One region of the Streptomyces sp. NPDC005878 genome, then DNA from elsewhere that is predicted to be linked to it. Evidence: riboswitches for the same ligand, from Rfam matches in the RefSeq annotation. Region 1 holds a riboswitch; the other holds the start of a gene.
The links. Region 1 has a riboswitch for glycine ahead of gcvP (aminomethyl-transferring glycine dehydrogenase). Riboswitches for the same ligand answer to the same signal wherever they lie in the genome.
Positions count from the first base shown of each region.

Region 2: it holds a riboswitch for glycine, as region 1 does, so the genes downstream of both, gcvT (glycine cleavage system aminomethyltransferase GcvT) here and gcvP (aminomethyl-transferring glycine dehydrogenase) in region 1, are expected to answer to the same signal.

Region 1 is NZ_JBEXWK010000001.1:739,714-750,263, reverse strand. It holds gene ABZ404_RS03605 (DUF881 domain-containing protein) at 1-55, shown strand, start outside; gene ABZ404_RS03600 (small basic family protein) at 52-384, shown strand; gene ABZ404_RS03595 (DUF881 domain-containing protein) at 429-1,316, shown strand; gene ABZ404_RS03590 (FHA domain-containing protein) at 1,399-2,346, shown strand; gene ABZ404_RS03585 (MerR family transcriptional regulator) at 2,407-3,150, shown strand; gene ABZ404_RS03580 (bifunctional nuclease family protein) at 3,204-3,677, shown strand; gene ABZ404_RS03575 (MerR family transcriptional regulator) at 3,863-4,495, shown strand; gene ABZ404_RS03570 (DNA polymerase IV) at 4,552-6,108, shown strand; gene ABZ404_RS03565 (PRC-barrel domain-containing protein) at 6,015-6,401, opposite strand; glycine riboswitch at 6,513-6,610, shown strand; gene gcvP (aminomethyl-transferring glycine dehydrogenase) at 6,806-9,691, shown strand; gene ABZ404_RS03555 (DUF5999 family protein) at 9,818-10,024, opposite strand; gene ABZ404_RS03550 (hypothetical protein) at 10,393-10,550, opposite strand, start outside.
Region 2 is NZ_JBEXWK010000003.1:357,186-367,735, reverse strand. It holds gene ABZ404_RS07895 (ABC transporter substrate-binding protein) at 1-849, opposite strand, end outside; gene ABZ404_RS07890 (ABC transporter permease) at 915-1,913, opposite strand; gene ABZ404_RS07885 (enhanced serine sensitivity protein SseB C-terminal domain-containing protein) at 2,291-3,088, opposite strand; gene ABZ404_RS07880 (enhanced serine sensitivity protein SseB) at 3,213-3,980, opposite strand; gene ABZ404_RS07875 (AAA family ATPase) at 4,057-4,719, opposite strand; glycine riboswitch at 4,847-4,969, shown strand; gene gcvT (glycine cleavage system aminomethyltransferase GcvT) at 5,113-6,225, shown strand; gene gcvH (glycine cleavage system protein GcvH) at 6,295-6,672, shown strand; gene glyA (serine hydroxymethyltransferase) at 6,698-7,960, shown strand; gene ABZ404_RS07855 (L-serine ammonia-lyase) at 8,122-9,492, shown strand; gene ABZ404_RS07850 (HIT domain-containing protein) at 9,803-10,480, shown strand; gene ABZ404_RS07845 ((d)CMP kinase) at 10,502-10,550, shown strand, end outside.

The DNA.
Region 1 (10,550 bases):
GCAGGCCACCGGCGCCGGCAGGGGCGCGGCCGCCAGAAGGAAAGGCACATCGTGATCGCCGTACTTGGCCTCGTCGTGGGAGTCGTGGTCGGACTGTTGGTCCGGCCCGAGGTGCCCGCGGTGGTCGAGCCGTATCTGCCCATCGCCGTCGTGGCCGCGCTGGACGCGGTCTTCGGTGGTCTGCGGGCCATGCTCGACGGCATCTTCGTCGACAAGGTCTTCGTGGTGTCCTTCCTGTCGAACGTCGTGGTGGCGGCGCTGATCGTGTTCCTCGGTGACAAGCTGGGCGTGGGCGCACAGCTGTCGACCGGTGTGGTCGTCGTGCTGGGCATCCGGATCTTCTCCAACGCCGCGGCCATCCGCCGCCACGTCTTCCGGGCGTGAGGCCGATGAGCAGCGAAGACTCGCCCGAGCAGGGGCCGGGGCGCATGCCGGGCCCCGCCGCCGGAAGCACTCCTTCCACTCCGGGGCCGCCGCGGCCCGACACGCCCGGGGCCTCCGGCCCGCCGAAGTCCGCCGGCACACCGGTGCCGCCCGGTCCGCCGCCGGTGCCCGAGGCGCCCGCTCCCGGGCCCGAGGAGCCGTCGGGCCCGCAGGTGACGGGCCGCCAGCGGCTGGCCGCCGGGCTGTGGCCGCCGCGGGTGACCCGGGCCCAACTGATCGTCGCCCTGCTGCTGTTCGTGCTCGGCCTGGGACTGGCCATCCAGGTCCGCTCCACCAGCGACAACAGCGCGCTGCGCGGGGCCCGCCAGGAGGACCTGGTGCGCATCCTCGACGAGCTCGACTCCCGTACGAAGCGGCTTGAGGACGAGAAGACGCGGCTGGAGGGGCAGCGCACCGAGCTGGAGACCAGCTCCAACCAGGCGGCCGAGGCGCGCAAGCAGACCCTGGAGAAGGAGCGCCAGCTGGGCATCCTGGCCGGCACGGTCGCCGCGCAGGGCCCCGGCATCACGCTGACCATCACCGACGCCAAGAAGGCGGTCGAGGCGGACAAACTGCTCGACACCATCCAGGAGCTGCGCGCGGCGGGCGCGGAGGCCATCCAGGTCAACGACGTCCGGGTGGTCGCCGACACCTATTTCTCGGACGCGGACGGCGGCATCGAGATCGACGGTCACCGGGCCACCGCCCCTTACGTCTTCAAGGTGATCGGGAAGCCGCAGGATCTCGAACCCGCGCTCAACATCCCCGGCGGTGTGGTGCAGACTCTGGAGAAGGAGCAGGCCACGGCCACGGTGGTCCGTTCCGACAAGATCGTCGTGGATGCCTTGCGACCGGCGAAGCGGCCTGACTACGCTCGGTCGTCCTCGCGGTGACGCGGGGCCGCATGCCGGTGACGGCACAAGGGCATGAGCTTGCGGGGGGTCGGCGCACCCAACTCGTGGTGCGTGGTGGAAACTGTTTGGTGGATACGGACGTTGTGAGGATGTCCGGGTCGGCCGGTGTGTTGATTCTGGGTTCGTCCTGCCCCACGGGCGGGTCTGTTTCGGTCAAGGGGAATCGCCCGTGAAGTTGTTTGCGAAGTTGTTCGGCAAGAGCGCACGTGAGGACGGTGCCGCCGGCTCCGCCCGGCACCGTGCCCGGGGCCGTGGACAGGCGGAGGAGCAGGGCGGCGAGCGCCCGCTGTTCCGCGATGAGGTGGGCCGCCCCGGTGGCGACATTCCGGGCGGTCCGGGCGCGTCTTCTGTTGACCCTGCCGGTCCCGGCCGCATAGGTTTCCAGGACCCATCGAGTGCGGGTCCGGGTGGCGGGTTCGCGTCCGATCCGTATGCGACCAGCTCCCACGCGGTCCAGTCGGGGCAGGAGGATCCGTCCATGCCGGTGTGTACGAGGTGCGGGCACAGCAACGCGGCCGCGAGCCGCTTCTGCTCCAACTGCGGGGCGCCGCTGCGCCCGGGCGCGGTCCCCGAGCGTGCCGCGGAGACCACGTCGACGATCTCGATCTCCGGCCTGGAGGCGTACGACTCCGAGGTGACGGGCCAGACGGCGCTGCCGTCGCTGTCGCCGGAGGCGCAGGCCGCGGTGGACGCGCTGCCGCTGGGCTCCGCCCTCCTGGTGGTGCGCCGCGGCCCCAACTCGGGCAGCCGCTTCCTTCTGGACGGTGAGCTGACCACGGCGGGCCGGCATCCGCAGAGCGACATCTTCCTGGACGACGTGACCGTCTCGCGCCGCCATGTGGAGTTCCGCCGCAACCCGGACGGCCGTTTCACCGTCTCGGACGTCGGCAGCCTCAACGGCACGTATGTGAACCGGGAGCGGATCGACTCGATCGACCTGTCCAACGGCGACGAGGTGCAGATCGGGAAGTACCGGCTGGTGTTCTACGCGAGCCAGCACGGCGTCTGACCCTCTCCCAGACTCCGTCCGGGGGGACCCGCAAGGGGGAAGACCCACCAGGGAAGGCCCATGCTGCACACACCGACGGGCGGTGCCGGGAACGGCACCGCCACCGCGGGCGACCGGCTGATGAGCATCGGGACGGTGCTGAACCAGCTGCGCGAGGAGTTCCCCGAAGTCACCATCTCCAAAATCCGCTTCCTGGAGTCCGAGGGTCTCGTGGAGCCCCGGCGCACGCCGTCGGGGTACCGCAAGTTCAGCCCCGAGGACGTGGAGCGGCTCGCCCAGGTCCTGCGGATGCAGCGGGACCACTATCTGCCGCTGAAGGTCATCCGCGAGCATCTGGACGCGCTGAGCCGCGGTGAGCAGCCCGTGCTGCCCGCCGCGGGCGGAGCGCGCGATCTGGCGGACGGCGGGGGCGAGGGCGACCCGGAGCGCCCCACGGCGTCCCGTGTGGGGCGCAGCGAGCTTCTGGTGGCCGCTGAGGTCACCGAGGCGGAGCTGACCGAGTGGGAGTCCTACGGGCTGATCTCGGCCGGTCCCGAGGGCGGCTACGACGCGGAGTCGGTGAACGTGGCCCGCCTGGTGGCGGACCTGGGCCGATTCGGTCTCGAACCGCGTCATCTTCGCGCCATGAAGGCGGCCGCCGACCGCGAGGCGGGGCTGGTCGAACAAGTGGTCGCACCCCTGCGTCTGCACCGCAACCCGCAGACCAGGGCGCATGCGGAGGCCACGGTCAGGGAGCTCGCGGCGCTCACCGTGCGGCTCCACGCGGCCATGGTCCAGACCGCTCTCGGGGTCCGGCTGCACTGACCCCGGGGGTCCCCGACTACCCAAACCTGCCGGGCACGTCCTAGGGTTGCTGTGTGAACGAGCTCGACGTCGTGGGTGTCCGGGTGGAAATGCCCTCCAACCAACCGATCGTGCTCCTGCGTGAAGTGGGAGGCGATCGGTACCTCCCGATCTGGATCGGTCCAGGGGAGGCGACCGCGATCGCCTTCGCCCAGCAGGGGATGGCTCCGGCGCGGCCGCTGACGCACGACCTTTTCAAGGACGTGCTGGAGGCCGTGGGCCAGGAGCTCACCGAGGTCCGCATCACGGACCTGCGCGAAGGTGTCTTCTACGCGGAGCTGGTCTTCGCCAGCGGGGTCGAGGTGAGCGCGCGACCATCGGACGCCATAGCGCTCGCCCTGCGCACCGGAACGCCGATCTACGGCAGTGACGGGGTGCTCGACGACGCGGGGATCGCCATCCCGGACGAGCAGGAGGACGAGGTGGAGAAGTTCCGCGAGTTCCTCGACCAGATCTCGCCCGAGGACTTCGGCACCAACAGCCAGTGAGCCGCGCGCCCGGAGCCCCGTGAAACCCGGCGGCTCCGGGGCATTCGAGTAGCCTTTCCCGGAAGAGGGGTACGCGAAACCACTCTCAGGGTGATTATCACTCGGCGTGCCGAGTGTGGCGATCGTTGACGCACCCCGAGTGACTGCCTACCGTCGTGAGGGCAGTTCTAGGACGGAGGGTCGGCGTGAGAAGCAGCGGCGGCGACAGTACGGCAGGGGAGGCCCCCGGATGTCCGGGGGGGAGCGGGCCGTACCCGCCTCCGAGTCCTCTGCCGGGTACGAGCGGTGGCCACCCCCTTCACGACAGCACGGCCGACACCGGCACCGACACGGTCGGATACCGGGGGCCGACGGCGTGCGCGGCGGCGGGGATCACCTACCGGCAGCTCGACTACTGGGCGCGGACCGGCCTGGTCGAGCCCAGTGTGCGTCCGGCGTACGGATCGGGGACCCAGCGGCTGTACAGCTTCAAGGACGTCGTGGTCCTCAAGATCGTCAAGCGTTTCCTGGACACCGGGGTCGCCCTCCAGAACATCCGCACCGCCGTTCAGCACCTGCGGGAGCGCGGCTTCCGTGATCTGGAGCGGATGACGCTGATGAGCGACGGGGCGACGGTGTACGAGTGCTCCTCGCCCGACGAGGTGGTCACCCTGCTCCAGGGCGGTCAGGGGGTCTTCGGCATCGCCGTCGGCGTGGTGTGGCGCGATGTGGAGACGGCGCTGTCCCAGCTGCACGGCGAGCGGGTCGACACCGGCGAGACGCTGGTCGGGAACAACCCGGCCGACGAGCTGGCCCGGCGCCGCAACCGCGCGGTCTGAGGGGCCGCCGGGCCGCAGGGGGCCGATTGTCAGTGGTGTGAGGCAGCATCGGTGGTGTGAGAGCCGCGCCGACCATCCTGCATCTGGACATGGATGCCTTCTTCGCCGCCGCAGAGCAGGCGTCGAAGCCCAGCCTGCGCGGAAAGCCCGTGATCGTGGGCGGCCTCGGACCGCGCGGTGTGGTGGCCACCGCGTCGTACGAGGCACGGCGCTTCGGCGCGCGCTCCGCGATGCCGATGGCGCAGGCCAGACGGCTCTGTCCGAACGGCGCCTATCTCGTCCCGCGCTTCACGTTCTACCGCTCGATCAGCGAGCAGGTGATGGAGCTGCTGGGGCGGCTGTCGCCCCTGGTGGAGCCGCTGAGCCTCGACGAGGCCTTCGTGGACCTGGAGGCCGGGGGAGTCGCGTGGGACGCCCAGTCGGCCCGTGAGGCCGGTCAGCGGCTGCGCGCGGACATCCGGGCGGTGACGGGTCTGACGGGGTCGGTGGGCCTCGCGGGGTCCAAGATGCTCGCCAAGATCGCCTCGGAGGAGGCGAAGCCGGACGGGCTGATGCTCATCGAGCCCGGCACCGAACGGGAGCTGCTCGCCCCGATGCCGGTCAGGACGCTGCCGGGCGTGGGGCCCGCGACGGGCGAGCACCTGCGCAGAGCGGGGATGACCACGGTCGCGGATCTGGCCGAGGCGGGCGAGGACGAGCTCGTACGGCTGCTCGGCAAGGCGCACGGCGCCTCACTGCACCGGATGGCCCTCGGGCTCGACGACCGGCCGGTGGTGGCCGAGCGGGACACCAAGTCGGTGTCGGTCGAGGACACCTTCGACGTGGACCTGCACGACCGGGTGCGGGTGATGACCGAGGTGGGACGGCTCGCCGACCGCTGTGTGCAGCGCCTGCGGGCCTCCGGGCACTCCGGGCGCACGATCGTCCTGAAGGTCCGCAGATACGACTTCTCCACGCTGACCCGGTCCGAGACGCTCCGCGGACCCACGGACGATCCCGCGGTGGTGCGCGAGGCGGCCGGCCGGCTGCTCGACTCCGTGGACACCACCGGCGGCGTGCGCCTGCTGGGGGTCGGGGTCAGCGGCCTCGCCGACTTCACCCAGGAGGACCTCTTCGCCCAGGCGGCGGGCGAGCGGTCGGCGGGTGATCAGGCCGCGGCGGAGCAGGCGCCCGTGGAGGCCGGGACCGGGGCGGAGGCGGCCGCCCCCGAGCAGCCGGAAGCGGTGGACCCGGCCGAGCGGCGCTGGCTGGCCGGGCACGACGTGCACCACCGCGATTTCGGCCCCGGCTGGGTGCAGGGCAGCGGCGTGGGCCGGGTCACCGTCCGGTTCGAGACGCCCACCTCCGCCGTGCCCGGGCGGGTGCGGACGTTCCGGGTGGACGACCCGGACCTGGAGCCGTCCGAGCCGCTGCCGCTGGTGGACGTGGCAGGGGAAGTGGCGACCGGGCAGACGGGTGAAGGGGCCGGGCAGGCGCAGACGGGTGACGACGGACCGGGGGAGCAAAGCGGCGCGGAGGGTCAGGCGTCGTCCTCCTCGCCCGCGAGCCGTCCGAAGTCCCGGTCGCGGTCGGTGCCGGGCAGCGGATCGGGGACGGCGATGTCCAGACCGTAGTGGTGGTAGAGCTGGAGCTCCTGTTCGGGGGAGAGGTGGCGGCCGACGCCGAAGTCGGGAGCGTCCTTGATCAGCGCCCGGTCGTAGGGGATGTGCAGCGCCTCGTCGACGAGGGCGCTGGGTTCCAGGGGGACGAAGGCGTCCCGGCTGAACAGGCCGGTGCGTACGGCGGCCCACTCGGGGACTCCGGTGGCGTCGTCGAGGTACACCTCGTCCACCGTGCCGATCTTGTTGCCGTTACGGTCGAACGCCTTGCGGCCGATCAGGCTGCGCGGATCGATATCGGTCTGCACGGTCCCTCCAACAGGTCGCAACTGCTCGTAACACTACGAAAGTGCACAACGGGGGCGTCGGCCACTCGAAGGATCAGGGCCGGGCCGCGCTGGTAGGCTGGCGATGGCTGCTGACCCCGTGCGGGAGAGTCCTCCGGAAAGATGTCCGGAGGCGCCGAAGGAGCAAATCCTCCCCGGAATCTCTCAGGCCCACGTACCGCGCGGACGAGGTCACTCTGGAAAGCAGGACGGGGGACGTGCGGGCTCAGGCCTGTGCGCGCACCCCTTCCTCACCGACGGTGAAAGCCGGGACGCCCCCACGCGCCCCGGTGAAGCTCTCAGGTTGAGATGACAGAGGGGGAGGCCGTCCGGGCACCCGCGCCGTGGTGCCCCTCGCAGGTCGTGCAGACCAGGAGGCCTCCGTAATGACCGCCAACCGCATGCCGCTCACCGAGCTCGAGCGTGGCATCCCCTTCGAGCAGCGTCACATCGGGCCCGACGCCGAGGCCCAGGCGAAGATGCTCGCGCAGGTCGGCTACGGCTCGCTCGACGAGCTGACCGCCGCGGCGGTGCCGGACGTGATCAAGAGCGCCGAGGCGCTGGGTCTGCCCGGCGCCCGCACCGAGGCCGAGGTCCTGGCCGAGCTGCGCTCCCTCGCGGACCGCAACCAGGTCCTCGCCCCGATGATCGGCCTGGGCTACTACGGCACGTTCACCCCGCCGGTGATCCTGCGCAACGTCATGGAGAACCCCGCCTGGTACACGGCGTACACGCCGTACCAGCCGGAGATCTCGCAGGGCCGCCTCGAGGCGCTGCTCAACTTCCAGACCGTCGTCGCCGACCTCACCGGGCTGCCGACCTCCGGCGCCTCGCTGCTCGACGAGGGCACCGCGGCCGCCGAGGCGCTCGCGCTCTCCCGCCGCGTCGGCAAGGTCAAGGGCGGGGTCTTCCTCGTCGACGCCGACACCCTCCCGCAGACGGTGGCCGTCATAGAGACGCGCGCCGAGCCGACGGGTGTCGAGGTCGTCGTCGCCGACCTGCGCCGCGGCATCCCGGCCGAGGTGGCCGAGCGCGGTGTGTTCGGCGTGCTCCTCCAGTACCCGGGCGCCTCCGGCGAGGTCCGCGACCTCAAGCCGGTCATCGACGAGGCCCACGAGCTGGGCGCGATCGTCACCGTCGCCGCCGACCTGCTCGCCCTGACCCTGCTGACCTCGCCCGGCGAGCTCGGCGCGGACATCGCCGTCGGCACCACCCAGCGCTTCGGCGTCCCCATGGGCTTCGGCGGCCCGCACGCCGGCTACATGGCGGTCCAGGAGAAGTTCGCCCGCAGCCTGCCCGGCCGCCTGGTCGGCGTCTCCGTCGACGCGGACGGCAACAAGGCGTACCGCCTGGCGCTCCAGACCCGTGAGCAGCACATCCGCCGCGAGAAGGCCACCAGCAACATCTGTACCGCGCAGGTCCTGCTCGCCGTCATGGCGGGCATGTACGCGGTCTACCACGGCCCGGACGGCCTGCGGCAGATCGCCCGGCGCACCCACCGGTACGCGGTGATCCTCGCCGAGGGCCTGCGCGCCGCCGGTGTGGAGGTCGTGCACGGCTCGTACTTCGACACGCTGACCGTCCGGGTCCCCGGCAAGGCCGCCGAGGCCGTCGCCGCCGCCCGGGACGGCGGGGTCAACCTGCACCTGGTCGACGCCGACACCGTCTCGATCGCCTGCGACGAGACCACCGACCGCGACCGCGTGGCCGCCGTCTGGGCCGCCTTCGGCGCCGAGGGCGACATCGAGGCGCTGGACGCCTCGGCCGCCGACACGCTGCCGGGCGCGCTGCTGCGCACCGACGAGTTCCTCACCCACCCGGTCTTCCACCAGCACCGCTCCGAGACCGCGATGCTGCGCTACCTGCGCAAGCTCGCCGACCGCGACTACGCGCTGGACCGCGGCATGATCCCGCTCGGCTCCTGCACCATGAAGCTGAACGCGACCACCGAGATGGAGCCGGTCACCTGGCCCGAGTTCGGCCAGATCCACCCCTTCGCGCCGGTGGAGCAGGCCGGGGGCTACCTCACGCTCATCCACGAGCTGGAGGAGCGCCTCGCCGAGGTCACCGGGTACGACGCGGTGTCCATCCAGCCCAACGCCGGTTCGCAGGGCGAGCTCGCGGGTCTGCTCGCGGTCCGCGCCTACCACCGCGCCAACGGCGACGAGCAGCGCACGGTCTGCCTGATCCCGTCCTCCGCCCACGGCACCAACGCGGCCAGCGCCGTGATGGCCGGGATGAAGGTCGTCGTGGTGAAGACCGCCGACGACGGCGAGGTCGACATCGCGGACCTGCGCGCCAAGATCGAGCAGTACCGCGACGAGTTGTCGGTGCTGATGATCACCTACCCGTCCACGCACGGGGTGTTCGAGGAGCACGTCGCGGACATCTGCGGCGAGGTGCACGACGCGGGCGGCCAGGTCTACGTGGACGGCGCCAACCTCAACGCGCTGGTGGGTCTCGCCAAGCCGGGCAAGTTCGGCGGCGACGTCTCGCACCTGAACCTGCACAAGACGTTCTGCATCCCGCACGGCGGCGGCGGCCCCGGCGTGGGCCCGGTCGGTGTGCGCGCGCACCTCGCGCCGTACCTGCCGAACCACCCGCTCCAGCCGACCGCGGGACCGGAGACGGGCGTCGGCCCGATCTCGGCCGCCCCGTGGGGCTCGGCCGGCATCCTGCCGATCTCGTGGGCGTACGTCCGGCTGATGGGCGCGGAGGGCCTCAAGCGCGCCACCCAGGTCGCGGTCCTCGCGGCCAACTACATCGCCAAGCGCCTGGAGCCGCACTACCCGGTGCTCTACACCGGCCCCAACGGCCTGGTGGCGCACGAGTGCATCGTCGACCTGCGGCCGCTGTCGAAGGCGACCGGTGTCAGCGTCGACGACATCGCCAAGCGTCTGATCGACTACGGCTTCCACGCGCCGACCATGTCGTTCCCGGTGGCCGGCACGCTGATGATCGAGCCGACCGAGTCCGAGGACCTGATCGAACTCGACCGGTTCTGCGAGACGATGATCGCGATCCGTGGCGAGATCGAGAAGGTCGCCTCGGGCGAGTGGCCCGCCGACGACAACCCGCTGGCCAACGCCCCGCACACGGCGGCGGCGCTCGGGGGCGAGTGGAACCACGCGTACAGCCGCGAGGAGGCGGTCTTCCCGGCCGGCGTCTCGAAGGCCGACAAGTACTGGCCGCCGGTGCGCCGCATCGACGGCGCCTTCGGCGACCGCAACCTGGTCTGCTCCTGCCCTCCGCTGGACGAGTACGACCACTGAAGTAGGGCCGTCTACGGCTGACATACGTCGGGGCCGGTGCGGGGATCTCCTCCCCGGGCCGGCCCCTTCTGGTGCGGTGCTGTTCTTCCGTGCGGCGCGTCGCGGCTCCGTGCCCGCCGGGCCGCGCTAGGCGGCCTTCGCCACCTGTCCCGCGGTCAGCGCCCGGTGCGGGGCGATGATCCGCCCGTCCGGCAGCAGCTCACCGGTGTCCTCGAAGATCAGGACGCCGTTGCACAGCAGGCTCCAGCCCTGCTCCGGGTGGTGCGCCACGAGCTGCGCGGCCTCCCGGTCGGCGGAGTCGGCTGTCGGGCAGGCTGGCTGGTGCTGGCACATGGATGCGTTCTCTCGCTGCGTCGTAGTAGTGAATGTCCTGCGGCTCGATGCGGTGGTCATGGCCGCCCCCCGTTGCTCAGTCGGTCGGTCCGCTCCCAGTGTTGCCCTACGGACGTCAATCCGCAGGGATTTAGCGGCACCACTTCCTACCGCATATTGACGCATCACTCGTGCGGCCGGTTCAACTCAACTGCCCTGCCTCTTCGGGTGGTTCGCACTGGCCGTTACGGACTAGCCCGTACGGAGGAGGGCGCGCGCGGGCGTACGCGAAAGCGCCCCGGGCCGCAGGGGGCTCCGGGGCGCCGGGTGGTTCTCGCAGGCGCGCGACCGCGGTGGGGGGCCGGCCGGCTCGGCGGCCCGCCCGCCCGTCAGACCGGCTGGCTCAGCAGCGGCGCGGGCGCGAGTCTCATGGTCATCACCGGCAGGAGCTCGGAGACCCGGTGCGGCCGGTGGGCGCAGATGCCGGGCGGGGCGGGCGCCAGCGGCACCAGCAGGTCCGCCGGGTCCAGCTCGCCCGAGGCGGGGT
Region 2 (10,550 bases), on a different contig from region 1:
GACCGCGTTGACCTGGAACCGGATGCTGATCTTGTCGGGCAGCGCCGGGCGGTTCGGGTCGGTCTTCGGGTCCCACTGCGGGTTGCGGACGAGGGTGGCGCTCTTGCCCTCCTCGTACGACTCGAACTTGTACGGGCCGGAGGAGACGATGTGCTGGACGTAGGTCGCGCCCTTGTCCTTGTCCCTCGGCACCGGCGCCGTCTGCGAGAACGTCGCCAGGTAGTCGAAGTCCGCGAAGGCGTCCTTCAGCTTGAAGACGATGGTGGAGTCGTCCGGGGTCTCGATGGACGCGATGCCCTTGGGGTCCTTGTTCTTGTACGGACCCTCGTACTTGTCGCCACCCTCCAGGTGGGACTTGAAGTACGTCGGACCGTTGGACAGGGCCTCGGGGGCGAAGTTCGAGCGCTCGACGGCGTACTTGACGTCCTTCGAGGTGATCGGCGTGCCGTCCTCGAACTTGAGGCCCTTCTTCAGGGTGTACGTCCACGTCTTGGCGTCGGCGCTGGGCTTGCCGAGCGACTCCGCGAGGTCCGGGACCACGGTCAGGCCGTCCTTGCCGGGGGCCGGCTTGAACGTGGTGAGCGTACGGCCGTACAGGCGGGAGAAGTTCTGCACCCAGCCGTAGTACGTGTTGCCCGGGTCCAGGGAGTCCGGCACGTCCGTCATGGCGTACGTGGCGGTGCCCCCCTTCTTGTCGGACTTGTTCACGATCTGGGTGAGGGCCGCGTCGGCGGCGCTCTTACCGCTCTTGCCCTTGGAGTCGTCGTCCTTGGAGTCGTTGCACGCGGTGGCCCCCAGCGTCAGCGCCACGGCGGTAGCGATCAGAACGGTCGCTTTTCTCGTCTTCACCTGAGGAATGCCCCCTTTTGGGATGGTTGCGGCAGATGTGTCGTTGTGTGGAAGGTGCCGCGTGCTTACTTGCCTCGCGGGTCGAGGGCGTCTCGCAGCCCGTCGCCCAGCAGGTTGAACGCCAGGACCGTGATGAAGATGGCCAGGCCCGGCACGATCATGTACTGCGGGTCCGCCTCGTAGAGGTCGGTCGCGGTGGTGAGCATTCCGCCCCACGATGCCTGCGGCGGCGCGATGCCGACGCCGAGGAAGCTGAGGCCGGCCTCGAACAGGATGTTCGTGGGGATCAGGAGCGTCGCGTAGACCAGGATCGGCGCCACCAGGTTCGGCAGCAGCTCCCGGACCAGGATGAACGGGCCGCGCGCGCCGAGGCTCTTGGCGGCCTCGACGAACTCGCGCTCGCGCAGGCTGAGCGTCTGGGCCCGGACGATACGGCCCATGTACGGCCAGCTGAAGAAGCCGATCACGAAGATCAGCACACAGATCCTCAGAGGCAGCCCGGTCAGTCCGAACGCCCCGTCCTGGAGCGACGCGGAGATCGAGATGGCGAAGAGCAGCAGCGGGAACGCCAGGAACACGTCCATCGCGCGGCTGATCAGCGTGTCCGCCCAGCCGCCGTAGAACCCTGCCGTGACGCCCATGATCACGCCGATGACCACCGAGAGCAGCGTGGCGCCGCCCGCGACGAGCAGCGACACCCAGGAGCCCTCGATGATGCGGGACAGGATGTCGCGCCCGTACTGCGGGTCGACACCCAGCGGGTGCTCCCAGCTCATGCCGCCCCAGGCACCCTTGGGCGCCAGCAGGGCCGGGTCGATCAGGTCCTGGTGGAACTCGTTCGGGTCGAGCCCGAACGCCCACTGGATGGGCTTGGAGAGAACGGCGAGCAGGACGAGCAGGACGACGACGACGCCACCGGCGACCGCGAGTTTGTCGCGCTTGAAGCGCGTCCAGGCGATCTGTCCGAGCGAACGGCCTTCGATCTGGCTCTGCTTGGCCCCCGTGAGTACTGCCTCCGGCGGCACCTCGGCAGCCGATCCGGTGGTCTCGAGCGGTGCGGTCACAGTGCCTCTGACCCCTCCCGGCCGGCGGATGGCCGGCCCGTACCAGCCGCTGTGGCGGCTTGTTCCATCAGGTGGTGCGGTGATCTGCGACGGGCCAACGGGCCCTTGTTAGCCGGGAGTCTTCAACGCGTTCGCGATCACCCGCCAGACCTGACGGTGAATGGTTGCCTAAACGTGATGCGGTCAGATGACTTCCGTTATGCGGACGTCGTGATCGTCTGAGCGGACCAGTCAGGCACTAACCGACCAGATCGGTCATGTCGCCCAACTGCCCTGATGAGGTGGCCAATTGGGTGGACCAGCCGGGCGCAACCGGGGCAGGGGCGACTGTTGGGTACGTGTGGGGCGTAGGCGGTTTGTACGACGTGCGGGGGCCGTCAGTAGGCGCGCGGGGCGGCCGGCGGATAGCCGTACCCGCCCGCCGGGGCCGCCGGGGCGGCGTGCGCCTCGCGGTCGTAGAAGGGCCGGCCCTTGGCGCGCAGCCACATCCCGACCGGGTCGTACTCGTCGGAGAGGGCGACCGTGGAGACCGGCAGCCCGTCGGGGACGGCGGCGACGGACTGCTGCATCATCGCGCGCACCGCGTCGACCGACCGCGGCCCGGTGTCGTAGAGGTCGAGGCCGATCGCGAGGTACGGGGTGCCGAGCGCGGGCTGCACCCAGGCGCGGCGCAGCGCCCGCACAGCCGGGGTGCGGTGCGCGTGCTGGGTGAGCAGGGCGTAGAACTGCGGGATCTCCACGGCCGGTTCGGTGATCCTCAGCGGGCCCGCGGGCATCCGGTCCAGGCCCGTGGCGATCCGGCGCAGATCCGGCCACGGGATGCCGACCCCGCCGCCCGGGGCGTGCGGGTTGAGCCAGATCCCGTACCGGTCGGGGTAGAGGGCGCGGGCGATGTCACGGCCGGTGACCACCTCGTGGGCCCGGTTCCAACCACTGGCGGAGAGCTCCTGGGCGGAGGTCACACAGGGTGCGTACGCCACCCCGTCGACCTCCATGTTCCCGTACTGCGCGTCGGGGGCGCCGGGGCCGCCGTGCCACAGCAGCATCCACAGCCGGCCGGAGGAGGGGTCGGCGAGGGCGTGCAGCAGCGCCTCGTACGCGTCGTAGCGTCCGGGGGCCACCTGGCGCAGCATGTGCTCGACCTGCCCGGCCGCCGCGGTGCCTGACGCACTCACCCTGGGTCCCGCCCCTCTTCGGTCCCCCGCGGCGCCGGTGCACAGGCGGGCGGCCGTGGGGGGTCTACGGATTATGGAACCAGCTTATGCGGGAGGGCCGCGGAGCGGCCCGCGCGTGGGCGGACTAGACGGCGGACCGCGTGTAGAAGGGGCGCACCCGCTCCCGCATCCAGTCCCCCACCGGGTCCTGGGCGACGTCCAGCAGCACCAGGTTCACCGGCCAGCCGACCGGGACACGGCCCAGCGCCCGGCCGAGCGCCTCCATGGGGGCGTTGCGCCCGGCCCCGTCCCAGGTGGAGAACTCCACGCCGATGAAGAGCGCCGGCTCGTCCCCCTCGATGGAGGCGAGCGCGCGGCGGGCGGTGAGCACCACGCCGATGGCCTCGAACTCGGCGGAGGCGGCGGCCAGGAAGTCCACCGGGTCCTCCTGCCAGTCGGGCTCGAAGAGCCGCACCCGGGCGCCGGAGGCGGGCCCGTCCAGGGCGGTGCGCCCGGTCCGGCACAGCTCGGCCACGGCGGGCGGCGGCAGCGGTACGCCCACCGCGCCCTCCGGGTTGAGCGCGATGCCCAGCTGGGGCGGCAGCCCGCGGGCGAACTCGACGGCCGGCGCGATCGCGAACGACATGTGCGGGCCGACGCACTGGAGGAACTGCTGCTCGGAGCTGTAGACCGGGACGTACGGCGCGCCGTCGATCTCCATGGTGGGCAGATCGAGGTCCCGGCTGTCCTGGCTGCCGCCGTTGGGCAGCGGCACCCAGACGGGGTTGCGTCCCATGACCTCTATCAGGCGGGGGCCGGCCGTGGGGTTGCCCAGGGCCGCGGCCAGCGCCTCCTCCAGCTCGTTGCCCGGCCAGCCGCCGCCGCCCTGCGGGAGCGGGTGCGGGAAGTTCATACGCCGTCCTTCGTCTGCGGGTCGGTGCGGGTCACCGCGGGCCGTACGGGGCCGCTCGCGCGGTCCCGCGGAAACTCTAGCCCCGGCCGGACGGCTCCCCGAAGGCGATCCGCTCCACCGTCCGCGCCGCCTCCCGGTCCAGCAGGACCGCCGAGGCGACCCCCCGGGGGAGGCTGCCCGCCGCGACCGCCGCTATCAGGCGCGGCACCGCCCGGGAGTGGCGGGCGAAGGCGTACGCGGAGACCTTGCGGCCGCGTGCCGTCTGGCCCGCGAGCGCCACCTCGGGCGGGACGTCGAGCAGCACCAGATGCAGGGATCGCCCGCGCCGGGCCGCCCGCCGCGCCAGCGACCAGCGCACCCAGGCGTGGGTGCCGCAGTCGTGCACGACCAGGCCCCCGCCCGCCCGCAGCGCCCGGTGCATCCGCAGGAAGTGGGCGACGCGGGCCACCGGGCGGTACAGCGCGTACGGCACCCCGGGCAGCCGGGCCTCCCAGGCCTTGCGGGTGTCCTGGGAGTCGATGCCGAGGCCGGGCGCCGCCTGCCGCAGCAGGGTCGTCTTGCCGCTGCCGGGCAGTCCGGAGACCACCACCACGTCGCCCGCCGCGAACCGCAGCGTGCGCGGGGTCCCTCCGGCGCTTCCGCGCAGGTCCCGCACCGCTCGCGCCGCACCGGGCGCCGTGGCGCGCTGCGCGGGCACCGCCGGACCGGCCTTCGCCGCCGTGTGCCTGTGCACCGTCATCGGTCCTCCCCTGCCGGGTCGTGCGACCCTTCCCCAATGTGCGTAAAGAGATGGTAATAAGAGCTGAGTGATGTGCCGTTCCGCGCAGCCGTGCAATGATGTGCCCGCCAACTGCATACCGGCCGCTTGAATCCACGCGGGAGAGTCCCCGGCAGTTCCCCCAAGGCCCCAGAAGGCCGGGTGGATCGCGGGGCGCCGAAGGAGCAAGTCCCTCCCTTGAATCTCTCAGGCCCCGTACCGCGTGGATGAGGCAGATCTGAAAAGCGGGTCGCGCGTTCCCGGACGGCGTGGCTCCACCCAAGGTGCAAGCCGGGTCTCCCGGCGAACCTCTCAGGTTCCGATGACAGATGGGGAGGATCGTCCTCGCCGTCATGCCCTGGGAGCCACACCCTCATGAGCAACCCCCGTCTCACCGCCCTCGACGCGACGCACCGTTCGCTGGGCGCGACCATGACCGACTTCGCCGGCTGGGACATGCCGCTGCGCTACGGCAGCGAGCGCGACGAGCACAACGCCGTCCGCACCAGGGCCGGTCTCTTCGACCTCTCCCACATGGGTGAGATCACCGTCACCGGCCCGGAGGCCGTCAAGGCCCTGGACTACGCGCTCGTCGGCAACATCGCCACCATCGGCGTGGGCCGCGCCCGCTACACGATGATCTGCCAGGAGGACGGCGGCATCGTCGACGACCTGATCGTCTACCGCCTCGGCGAGAGCGAGTACATGGTCGTCGCCAACGCCGGCAACGCCCAGGTCGTCCTGGACGCGGTCACCGAGCGCGCGGCCGGCTTCGACGCCGAGGTCCGCGACGACCGCGACGCCTACGCGCTGCTCGCGGTCCAGGGCCCCGAGTCCCCCGGCATCGTGCAGTCGCTCACCGACGCCGACCTGGACGGCCTCAAGTACTACGCGGGCCTGCCCGGGACCGTGGCCGGCGTCCCGGCGCTGATCGCCCGTACGGGCTACACCGGCGAGGACGGCTTCGAGCTCTTCGTGGCCCCGGCCGACGCCGAGAAGCTGTGGCAGGCGCTCACCGAGGCGGGCAAGGACGCGGGCCTGGTGCCGTGTGGTCTGTCCTGCCGCGACACGCTGCGCCTTGAGGCGGGCATGCCGCTGTACGGGCACGAGCTGACCACCGCGCTGACCCCGTTCGACGCGGGGCTCGGCCGGGTCGTGAAGTTCGAGAAGGAGGGCGACTTCGTGGGGCGCGCGGCCCTGGAGGCCGCCGCCGAGCGCGCCGCCGCCAAGGCGCCGCGCAAGCTGGTGGGTCTGGTGGCCGAGGGCCGCCGGGTGCCGCGCGCCGGCTTCTCCGTGGTGGCCGGCGGCCAGGCCGTCGGCGAGGTGACCTCGGGCGCCCCGTCCCCGACCCTGGGCAAGCCGATCGCCATGGCGTACGTGGACGCCGAGCACGCCGCACCGGGCACCTCCGGCGTCGGCGTGGACATTCGCGGTACGCATGAGCCGTACGAGGTCGTGGCGCTGCCGTTCTACAAGCGCCAGAAGTGACCCCTCGCACACGCACCGCATGACTTTTCCGTTCACCACCACTCCCCCTCGTACAGGAGAATTCTGGTCATGAGCAACCCCCAGCAGCTGCGCTACAGCAAGGAGCACGAGTGGCTGTCGGACGCCGAGGGCGGCGTCTCGACGGTCGGCATCACGGAGCACGCGGCCAACGCGCTCGGTGACGTGGTGTTCGTCCAGCTCCCGGCGGTCGGTGACACGGTGACCGCGGGCGAGACCTGCGGCGAGCTGGAGTCGACCAAGTCGGTCAGCGACCTGTACTCGCCGGTCTCGGGCGAGGTCGTCGAGGCCAACCAGGACGTGGTGGACGACCCGTCCCTGGTGAACTCCGCCCCCTTCGAGGGCGGCTGGCTGTTCAAGGTGCGCGTCGCCGAGGAGCCGGGCGACCTGCTCTCCGCCGACGAGTACACCGCGTTCGCAGGCAGCTGACCACGGCGTAAGGACTGATCTTCCGATGTCGCTTCTGAACACCCCCCTTCACGAGCTCGACCCGGACGTCGCCGCGGCCGTCGACGCCGAGCTGAACCGCCAGCAGTCCACCCTGGAGATGATCGCCTCGGAGAACTTCGCTCCGGTCGCGGTCATGGAGGCCCAGGGCACGGTCCTCACCAACAAGTACGCCGAGGGCTACCCCGGACGCCGCTACTACGGCGGCTGCGAGCACGTGGACGTGACCGAGCAGATCGCGATCGACCGGGTCAAGGACCTGTTCGGCGCGGAGTACGCCAACGTCCAGCCGCACTCCGGCGCCTCCGCCAACCAGGCCGCCCTCTTCGCGATCGCCCAGCCCGGCGACACGATCCTCGGCCTGGACCTGGCGCACGGCGGCCACCTCACCCACGGCATGCGCCTGAACTTCTCCGGCAAGCAGTTCAACGTGGTCCCGTACCACGTCGACGAGGCCGGTCTGGTCGACATGGCCGAGGTCGAGCGCCTGGCCAAGGAGCACCGCCCCAAGGTGATCATCGCGGGCTGGTCGGCGTACCCGCGCCGGCTGGACTTCGCCGAGTTCCGCCGTATCGCGGACGAGGTCGAGGCCCTGCTGTGGGTCGACATGGCGCACTTCGCCGGTCTGGTCGCGGCCGGGCTGCACCCGAACCCGGTGCCGTTCGCGGACGTGGTCACCTCCACCACGCACAAGACGCTCGGCGGCCCGCGCGGCGGCATCATCCTGGCCCGGAACAAGGACTTCGCGAAGAAGCTGAACTCCGCGGTCTTCCCCGGCTTCCAGGGCGGTCCGCTGGAGCACGTGATCGCCGCCAAGGCGGTCTCGTTCAAGGTCGCGGCCTCGGAGGAGTTCAAGGAGCGCCAGCAGCGCACCCTGGACGGCGCCCGCATCCTGGCCGAGCGCCTGGTCCAGGACGACGTCACCGCGCACGGCGTCTCGATCCTGTCCGGCGGCACGGACGTGCACCTGGTCCTGGTGGACCTGCGCAACTCCGAGCTCGACGGCCAGCAGGCCGAGGACCGCCTCCACGAGGTCGGCATCACGGTCAACCGCAACGCCATCCCGAACGACCCGCGCCCCCCGATGGTCACCTCGGGCCTGCGGATCGGCACCCCGGCGCTGGCCACCCGCGGCTTCGGCGCGGACGACTTCCGTGAGGTGGCCGACATCATCGCCGAGACCCTCAAGCCGGACTTCGACAAGGACGCGCTGGCAGCCCGGGTCTCCGCCCTGGCCGCGAAGCACCCCCTGTACCCCGGCCTGAAGTAGTTTCGTACCCTTTTGTTCGTACGAATCTTCGGGGCATCGCGCACACTGGACGCACACTGGACAGTGAGTGCGGTGCCCCGAACCCTTGCACCGCCCGTTCCACCTGCTCGCTCTGCACCACCCGGCAGACAACGGCGTCTACCTCACCAAGGAGTTTTTCCGTGGCCATCTCGGTCTTCGACCTGTTCTCGATCGGCATCGGCCCGTCCAGCTCCCACACGGTCGGCCCGATGCGCGCGGCCCGCATGTTCGCGCGCCGTCTGAAGAACGAGGGCCTGCTGGCCCACACCGCCTCGATACGGGCCGAGCTGTACGGCTCGCTGGGCGCCACCGGCCACGGCCACGGCACCCCCAAGGCGGTCCTGCTGGGCCTGGAGGGCAACTCGCCGCGCACGGTCGACGTGGAGCGCGCCGACGACGAGGTGGAGCGGATCAAGTCCAGCGGGCGGATCAACCTGCTCGGCGCCCACGAGATCCCCTTCGCCTTCGACGAGGACCTGATCCTGCACCGCCGCAAGGCGCTGCCGTACCACGCCAACGGCATGACGGTCTTCGCCTACGACGGCGAGGGCGCCCTGCTCCTGGAGAAGACGTACTACTCGGTCGGCGGCGGGTTCGTCGTCGACGAGGATGCCGTCGCCGGCGAGAACCCGATCGTCCCCGACGACACCGTCCTGAAGTACCCCTTCCGCACCGGCGACGAGCTGCTGCGCCTCGCGGGCGAGACGGGTCTGTCGATCTCCGCCATGATGCTGGAGAACGAGAAGGCCTGGCGCACCGAGGACGAGATCCGCGCCGGGCTCCTGGAGATCTGGCGCGTGATGCAGGCGTGCGTCTCGCGCGGCATGTCCCGCGAGGGCATCCTGCCGGGCGGCCTCAAGGTCCGCCGCCGCGCCGCCACCACCGCCCGCCAGCTGCGCGCCGAGGGCAACCCGGACGCGCACGCGATGGAGTGGGCGACGCTGTACGCGATGGCGGTCAACGAGGAGAACGCGGCGGGCGGCCGGGTGGTCACCGCCCCCACCAACGGCGCCGCGGGCATCATCCCGGCCGTGCTGCACTACTACATGAACTTCGTGCCCGGCGCGGACGACGAGGGCGTGGTCCGCTTCCTGCTGGCCGCCGGCGCGATCGGCATGCTCTTCAAGGAGAACGCCTCGATCTCCGGCGCCGAGGTCGGCTGCCAGGGCGAGGTCGGCTCGGCCTGCTCGATGGCCGCGGGCGCCCTGGCCGAGGTCCTCGGCGGCACCCCCGAGCAGGTGGAGAACGCGGCGGAGATCGGCATGGAGCACAACCTGGGCCTGACCTGCGACCCGGTGGGCGGTCTGGTCCAGATCCCGTGCATCGAGCGGAACGGCATGGCGGCCGTGAAGGCCGTGACGGCGGCGAAGATGGCGATGCGCGGCGACGGCAGCCACAAGGTCTCCCTGGACAAGGTCATCAAGACCATGAAGGAGACGGGCGCGGACATGTCGGTGAAGTACAAGGAGACCGCGCGCGGCGGTCTGGCCGTCAACATCATCGAGTGCTGACGGAGGCGAGCACCCCGGACGCCTCCTGACGGCGCCGGGCTGTCCGGCAAGGCGGTGGCGAGGACCTTCGTGGTCTCCTCGTCGCCGCCTTTCGCCATAAAGAAGGAACACGGATTCCGCTTGCCGAACGAAAGGGCGAGCCCCGGCCGGCTGTCCGGAATGGCCGATCACCCCCATGATCGGAACCGCCGGTGCAGTTTGGCCAATTACCGTACTCCGCTTGCACGTTACGGGCGACTACAGTACGTTATCGCCGTCTTTCCGGCCTTCATCCGAGGACTCACCTGCTCCACAAGCCGAGGAGTGGAACATGCCGCGCGGGATCGAGTGCGCCGGATCCGATCTCTGCGAGGAACTCGCGGGAGCCCAGGACACGACGTTCTCGATGGTGTACGAGGGCGAGCCGCCGAGCCGGGTTATCACGGCGACGGAGAATTTCCGGCTGCTGGCCGATCTTTCACCCATGACGCTCGGCCATCTCCTTCTCCTGCCGGTGGATCACTATGTCAGCTTCGCTCAGCTGGTAAAGGATTTCGGCGACGAGCTCCGCGCATTCATGGGCACGCTCGAACCGGCTTACCGGGAAACCTTCGGCGCGTTCACCGTACTGGAACACGGATCGTGCCCCGGTATGGAGTCGAGCGCCTGCATATCCCACGCCCACTGGCACATCCTGCCGGTCGACGGACGGCGGATGAACGAGCTCATCGCGGCCGACGGGCTGGCGTCCACCGCCCTCACCGGCCTGGACGACCTGGCCGGCTTCGACGACGCCCCCTACTTCCTGTGCCTGCACGAGGAAGGGGCGCGGGTCTACCGGCCGCGGCGCGGCATGCCCCGCCAGTACCTCCGCTCGCGGGTCGCGAGGACCGTCGGCATCGCGGATCCCCTGTGGGACTACGCCCTCGTCGTCCGCAAGGACCTCTTCCGTGAAACCGTCGCGCTCACCTCTTCCTGGCGCGTCGGACCGGATTCCCACTCGACCTGAACGCAGCCCGGAGGAACCCGCATGTCCGGTGTATCCATTTCCATCGACGGCCCGACCGCCAGTGGCAAGA